3 regions of the Allobosea sp. GW821-FHT10B12 genome follow, and region 1 is predicted to be linked to each of the others. Evidence: predicted binding sites of a transcription regulator. Region 1 holds the regulator's gene; each other region holds the start of a gene.
What was found. Region 1 encodes PhoB, which activates phosphate uptake and scavenging genes when phosphate is short. Its sites were predicted from a motif close to TGTCATNNANCTGTCAT; they were not measured.
Positions count from the first base shown of each region.

Region 2: AC07O0_RS25840 (cycloisomerase) is a predicted target of PhoB. The motif match lies at 1,196-1,212, and genes of this name have one in related genera.
Region 3: ugpB (sn-glycerol-3-phosphate ABC transporter substrate-binding protein UgpB) is a predicted target of PhoB. The motif match lies at 1,371-1,387, and genes of this name have one in related genera.

Region 1 covers NZ_JBWKNL010000004.1:222,173-224,435, reverse strand. Annotated here, with positions in the region: gene AC07O0_RS15695 (hypothetical protein) at 1-102, opposite strand, end outside; gene AC07O0_RS15690 (NUDIX hydrolase) at 176-601, shown strand; gene AC07O0_RS15685 (YnfA family protein) at 610-930, shown strand; gene phoB (phosphate regulon transcriptional regulator PhoB) at 940-1,638, opposite strand; gene phoU (phosphate signaling complex protein PhoU) at 1,779-2,263, opposite strand, start outside.
Region 2 covers NZ_JBWKNL010000010.1:46,298-48,560, reverse strand. Annotated here, with positions in the region: gene AC07O0_RS25845 (class II 3-deoxy-7-phosphoheptulonate synthase) at 1-1,175, shown strand, start outside; gene AC07O0_RS25840 (cycloisomerase) at 1,289-2,125, shown strand; gene AC07O0_RS25835 (outer membrane protein) at 2,135-2,263, opposite strand, start outside.
Region 3 covers NZ_JBWKNL010000004.1:415,427-417,689, reverse strand. Annotated here, with positions in the region: gene ugpB (sn-glycerol-3-phosphate ABC transporter substrate-binding protein UgpB) at 1-1,297, opposite strand, end outside; gene AC07O0_RS16615 (fumarylacetoacetate hydrolase family protein) at 1,501-2,263, shown strand, end outside.

The DNA.
Region 1 (2,263 bases):
GAGCCCGAAGAAGCCGACGAGACGAAGCGCGCCGTAGCCGACGCCAATCAGCAGCGCGGCGAGAAAGGGAAATGCGAGATAGTCCCATCTGGTGAAGCGCATGGCTGATAGTCTGCGGGAACCGCGCATTGGCGTCCAGCCGGCACGATCGAAGACCGAGCCTCAAGGGGAGATGATGAAGCCGATCGAATACGCCTGCGCGTTACCGCTGAAGGGACAGCGCGTTCTCTTGGGCCTGCGGGCTCCGCATCGGCGAAATCGGCCGTCCTGCTGGGACACCATTGGCGGCCATGTCGAGCCGGGCGAGGCCATCGAGGCTGCCCTCGTTCGCGAACTGCAGGAGGAGCTCGGCATCGCGGCGACAGCCTTTCGCCATGCCGAGACCATCGAGACAACCGAGACGGATGGCGTCACGCCCGCGCTCTGGCATCTGTTTGTGGTCGCAGAATGGGCCGGCGGCGAACCCAAGATCGCCAATGACGAGCACAGCGAGATCCGCTGGTTCACGTTCGGCGAGGCCGAGGCGCTGACGCCGCTGGCCTCCGAAGCCTATCGCCCGGTTTTCGCCAGGCTGGCCACGGCTTGCGCACCGCGATCATAGGCACCGACATGGCGACCTTCGCGATCTATGCAGGAGCGGCGCTGGCGGAAATCGCCGGCTGCTTTGCCTTCTGGGCCTGGCTTAAACTCGACAAGCCGGTCTGGTGGCTGCTGCCGGGCGTCTTGGCGCTCGCAGCCTTCGCCTGGCTGCTGACCCTGGCCGACAGCCCCGCGGCCGGGCGCGCCTTTGCCGCCTATGGCGGCGTCTACATCGTGACGTCGCTGACCTGGATGGCGCTGGTCGAGAAGGTGCCGCCGGATCGCTACGATCTTGCCGGCGCCGCGCTCTGCCTCGCCGGCGCGGCGGTCATCGTCGCCGCGCCGCGCTGACGGAGGCTGTCAGCCGCGGGCAAAAGTCTCGTCGAAGGCGTAGCCGGCGCCGCGCACGGTGCGCAGCGGGTCCTTGGAATTGGCCGGGGTGATCGCCTTGCGCAGCCGCCCGACATGGACGTCGACGGTGCGCTCGTCGATGTAGACGTCGCGGCCCCAGACCGCATCGAGCAGTTGCGCCCGCGAATAGACGCGGCCTGGCGCCTGCATCAGGAATTCGAGCAGGCGGAACTCGGTCGGGCCGAGATGCAGTTCGGCGCCGGCGCGACGGACGCGACGGGTCGTGCGGTCGAGCTCGAGATCGCCGGCCGCGAGCAGGCCGGCGACATGGCCGGGCTTGGCGCGGCGCAGCAGCGCCTGGATGCGGGCGATCAGTTCGGGCAGCGAGAACGGCTTGACGACATAGTCGTCGGCACCGGTGGCGAGGCCGCGCACGCGCTCGGTCTCCTCGCCGCGGGCGGTCAGCATGATGATCGGCACCCGCTCGGTGTCGCGGCGCGTGCGCAGGCGCCGGCAGAGCTCGATGCCGGAGAGGCCGGGCAGCATCCAGTCGAGCAGGACGAGATCCGGCGTATGGTCGCGCAGATGCAATTCGGCGTCGTCGCCCCGCGCCACGCTGTCGACCTCGAAGCCCTCGGCCTCGAGATTGTAGCGCAGGAGCAGGGTGAGCGGCTCCTCGTCCTCGACGATCAGGATGCGTGCAGGCATTGCGTCTCGCTTTCGCTCGGAGCCTGTTCCGCAAAAGTGGAAACCACTTTTGCGATCAGAACATGCTCCAACTCTTTAGTTGCGCAAATTCTGATCGTTCAGCCGGTTCCGGCTGCACGGAAAGCGCGCCGCCCGCCGGTTCAGCCATTGGCCGCCGGCAGGTCGACGAGGATGTTGGTGGTGTCGAGCTTCGGCCGGCTCTCGTCCATGGACTGGCCGGTGACGAGGTAATGGATGGTCTCGGCGATGTTGGTGGTGTGGTCGCCGATGCGCTCGACATTCTTGGCGCAGAACAGGAGGTGCGTGCAGAAGGTGATGTTGCGCGGATCCTCCATCATGTAGGTCAGGAGTTCGCGGAACAGCGAGGTGTAGAGCGCATCGATCTCGTCGTCGCGGCGCCAGACTTCCATCGCCTTCTGCTCGTTGCTGGCGGCATAGGCGTCGAGCACGTCCTTGAGCTGCGCCTGGACCAGGCGGCTCATATGCTCGAGCCCGACGACAGCACGATGCGGCGGCGAGAACTGGCCGGAGATCGCGACGGCGCGCTTGGCGATGTTCTTGGCGAGGTCGCCGACGCGCTCGATGTCGGCAGCGATGCGGATCGCCGAGATCAGCTCGCGCAGGT
Region 2 (2,263 bases), on a different contig from region 1:
AGAGCTTCGCCGAGCATTCGGCCGACAACATCCGCGACTTCTTCCGCCTGTTCCTGCAGATGGCGGTGGTGCTGACCTTCGCCGGCGGCTCGCCGGTGGTGAAGGTCGGTCGTATCGCCGGCCAGTTCGCCAAGCCGCGTTCGGCGCCGAACGAGAAGATCGGCGATGTCGAACTGCCGAGCTACAAGGGCGACATCATCAACGATAACGAGTTCACGGCGGAGTCGCGGATTCCCGACCCGCGCCGGCAGCTCGAGGCCTACAGGCAGTCGGCGGCGACGCTGAACCTGATCCGTGCCTTCGCGACCGGCGGCTACGCCAATCTCGACAACGCGCATCGCTGGATGCTCGGCTTCGTCAAGGATAGCCCGCAGTCGCATCGCTACCAGGAGCTGGGCGACCGCATCACCGAGTCGCTCGACTTCATGCGCGCCATCGGCGTCGATCCCGAGACGCATCCCGAGATGCGGACGACGGATTTCTACACCAGCCACGAGGCGCTGCTGCTCGGCTACGAGCAGGCGATGACGCGCACCGACTCGACCACCGGCGACTGGTACGCCACCTCCGGCCACATGGTCTGGATCGGCGATCGCACCCGCCAGCTCGACCATGCCCATGTCGAGTATTTCCGCGGCATCAAGAACCCGATCGGCCTGAAATGCGGTCCGTCCCTGAAGCCGGACGAATTGCTCAAGCTGATCGACGCGCTCGATCCGCAGAACCAGGCCGGCCGGCTCGTCCTGATCGGCCGCTTCGGCGCCGATAAGGTCTTCGACCACCTGCCGGCTCTGGTGCGCGCCACCAAGCGGGAAGGGCGCAACGTCGTCTGGTCGTGCGATCCGATGCATGGCAACACGGTCAAGGCGGCGAGCGGCTACAAGACCCGACCCTTCGACCTGATCCTGACCGAGGTGAAGAACTTCTTTGCCGTGCACCAGGCCGAAGGGACGCATGCCGGCGGCCTGCATCTTGAGATGACCGGCAAGAACGTCACCGAGTGCACCGGCGGCGCCCGCGGCATGACCGATGCCGATCTCAACGACCGCTACCATACGGTCTGTGATCCGCGTCTCAACGCCGAGCAGGCGCTGGAGCTCGCCTTCCTCGTCGCCGAGCTGGTCAAGCGCGAGCGCTCCGGCCGCGCCCGGCCTGAGGTCGAAGCGGCCGAGTGAACGTCACAGTGACGGACCGGCTTCATCGGCCCGTCACCTTGACCACCTAACCCCCCGCCTCCCATGGCCGACGCCGAGAACGGCTGAAGCCGACGAAGGCGGGGGATACGGTGATGAAGCTCAAATTTGCAGCCGTGCTGGCCGCCTGTCTGGTCGCGGCTCCGGCGTTCGCACAGGACGCCGCCAAGAAGCCCGCGGCCCCGGCCGGACGCTTCGTCGAGATCGCGCGCTTCAAGGCTCCCTCCGCCCGCCAGGCCGCAGCAGTCGATGCTGCCCATGTCTACGCGATCACTGACCGGGCCATCGCCAAGCACGACAAGACAACCGGTGCGCTGGTCAAGGAATGGAAGGGGGCCGAAGACGGCCCGATCATCCATCTCGACAGCGGCGCGGTGGTCGACGGCAAGCTCTACGCCGCCCATTCCAACTATCCGGCCTCGCCGATGACGAGCTCGGTCGAGATCTGGGATGCCCAGACGCTCGAGCATGTCGGCTCGCACAGCTTCGGCATCCTGCTGGGCTCGCTGACCTGGCTCGACAGGCATGACGGTGCCTGGTGGGGCGTCTTTGCCAATTACAGCCGCGTCTTCGGCCAGAGCCAGCAGCCCTATGGCAATTCCTACTGGACGACGCTGGTCAAGTTCGACGAGGCCTGGAAGCCGGTGCAGGGCTGGACCTTCCCCGCCGCCGTGATCAAGCGGGCCGAGCCGATGAGCATGTCGGGCGGCAGCTGGGGCAAGGATGGGCTGCTCTACGCCACCGGCCACGATCACAAGGAGGTCTATGCCCTGCGCCTGCCGAAGATGGGCTCGGTGCTGGAGCTGGTCGCGACCTATCCGATCGAGGGCGAGGGCCAGGGTATCGCCTGGGATCGCAGCGGCGGCGCGGACACCCTGTGGATGATCAGCCGGGCGAAGTCCGAGCTGATCGGCCAGCGCTTCGAGCGCTGACCGGCTCGATCAGAACTTCAGCGCGGCGGCGACGCGGCCGGTGTTGATCGTCGTCGTCGTGCCTTCGATCTCCGCGAAGCGGATGATCTGGTATTCGGCGCGCAGGAAGAGATTATCGGTCAGGGCCCAGTCGACGCC
Region 3 (2,263 bases), 190 kb from region 1:
ATTGGCGCAGCGCCTGGTTGCCACGGTCATTGGCCGCATCGAGCGCCGCCTTCGGCGTCTTCTGGCCGTTCAGGGCCGCCTCGATCTCCTCCGACCAGATGTCGCGGATCTGGACCAGGCCGCCGAAGCGGACGCCGCGGGAGTTGTCGGTCGGTTCCTTATTGTTGAGCTCGAGCAGCGGGGTCTCGAGATAGGGGTTCTGCTTGTAGAAGCCCGAAGCCTTGACCTTCTCATAGGCCGCCTTGGTGATCGGCAGATAGCCCGACTCGGTGTGCAGTTTCACCTGCCGGTCGACGTCGGACAGGAAGGTGAAGAACTTGGCGACGCCCTTGTACTCGTCAGCCTTCTTGCCGCCCATGACCCAGAGCGAGGCACCGCCGATGATCGAGTTCTGCGGGGCGCCGGCGACATCCGGATAATACGGCATCGGCGCATTCGACCAGTCGAACTTGGCGTTGGCCTTGACGTTGCCGAAGAAGGCCGAGGAGGTCAGGAAGAGCGGGCACTCGCCCGAGGTGAAGCGGCCCTCGCCGGTGTTGGTGCGGCCGGAATAGGAGAACACGCCTTCCTTCTGCAGGTTGGCGAGGTTTGTCAGGTGCTTGACGAAGAGATCGCTGTTGATGCGGAACTCGGTGTCGAAGCCATCGAAGCCGTTGGCCTTGGTGCCGACCGGCACGTTGTGCCAGGCGCCGAGCTGCTCGATATTGGCCCAGGTGGTCCAGGCGGTCGAGAAACCGCACTTGTCGAAGCCGGCGGCCTTCAGTTTCTTGGCGGCCTCGAACACTTCGGGCCAGGTCTTCGGCGGGGCTTCCGGCAGGCCGGCCTTCTTCAGCGCGTCCTTGTTGTACCACATCACCATCGAGGACGAGTTGAACGGGAAGGAGAGCATCTCGCCCTTCGTCGTCGAATAGTAGCCGGTGATCGCCGGCAGATAGCTCTTGGGATCGAACTTCTCGCCCGCGTCCTTCATCACGTCGGCGACCGGCTTGATCGCGCCCTTGGCCGACATCATCGTCGCGGTGCCGACCTCGAAGACCTGCATGATGTGCGGGGCGTTGCCGGCGCGGAAGGCGGCGATGCCGGCGTTCAGCGTGTCCGGGTAGGAACCCTTATAGGCGACGACGACCTTGTAGTCCTTCTGCGAGGCGTTGAACTCCTCGGCCAGCTTGACGACGACGTCGTTGTTGGCGCCGGTCATGGCGTGCCACCACTGGATTTCGGTCTGCGCCATAGCCGGCGAAGCAGCGGCGAGTGCGAACACGCCGGCCGCGGTCAGGGTCTTGAATTTGAAGGTCATGATCAGCTCCCTCTCAGCCCCCGATACGCGCGGGCGTTCTTGTCGTTGGTGCGCAAGCTAGCATGAAGCCGGGGCGACAGTTCAATGACAAAACGATGACATTTCCGCCCCGCTGTGGACGCGCATCCGCGCACTTGCGATTTCCTGCGGAAGCGGCTGTTCTTGCCACCCTTCCTGTACACTGCACACAAGCTGGATCAGCCATGGCCTCGCTCTCGCTCACGCCCGCCAACACCTTGCCGGCCGATGCCGACCGCGCCGCGCTGGCCGGCCGCGTCTGGCGGCCGGATCTCGCTGGGCCGTCAGTGATCAAGCTCGAAGGCAACGAGGTCATCGACGTCACCGCGACCTTCCAGACCATGCGCGACCTCTGCGAGACCGCCGACCCGGCGACAGCGCTGCGAGCCGCGACCGGCGAGAGCCTGGGCTCGCTCGCCGACCTCCTCGCCAACAGCTCGGCCGCAGACCGCAACGACGGCAAGCCCTGGCTGCTCGCCCCGGTCGACCTGCAGGCGGTCAAGGCCGCCGGCGTCACCTTCGCCGTCTCGATGCTGGAACGCGTCATCGAGGAGAAGGCCCGCGGCAACCCGGCGGCCGCGGCCGCGATCCGCACCGAGATCGGCAAGCTCATCGGCGACGACCTCTCCAAGCTGAAGCCTGGCTCGCCCGAGGCGATGAAGCTGAAGGAGGTGCTGATCGCCCAGAACAGCTGGAGCCAGTATCTCGAGGTCGGGATCGGGCCGGACGCCGAGATCTTCACCAAGGCGCCGCCGATGTCGGCGGTCGGCACCGGCGCGGATGCCGGCCTGCATCCGGGTTCGAGCTGGAACAATCCCGAGCCGGAGATCGTGATCATCGTCGCCTCGGACGGGCGGATCGTCGGCGCCAGCCTCGGCAACGACGTCAACCTGCGCGACTTCGAGGGCCGCTCGGCCCTGCTGCTCGGCAAGGCCAAGGACAACAACG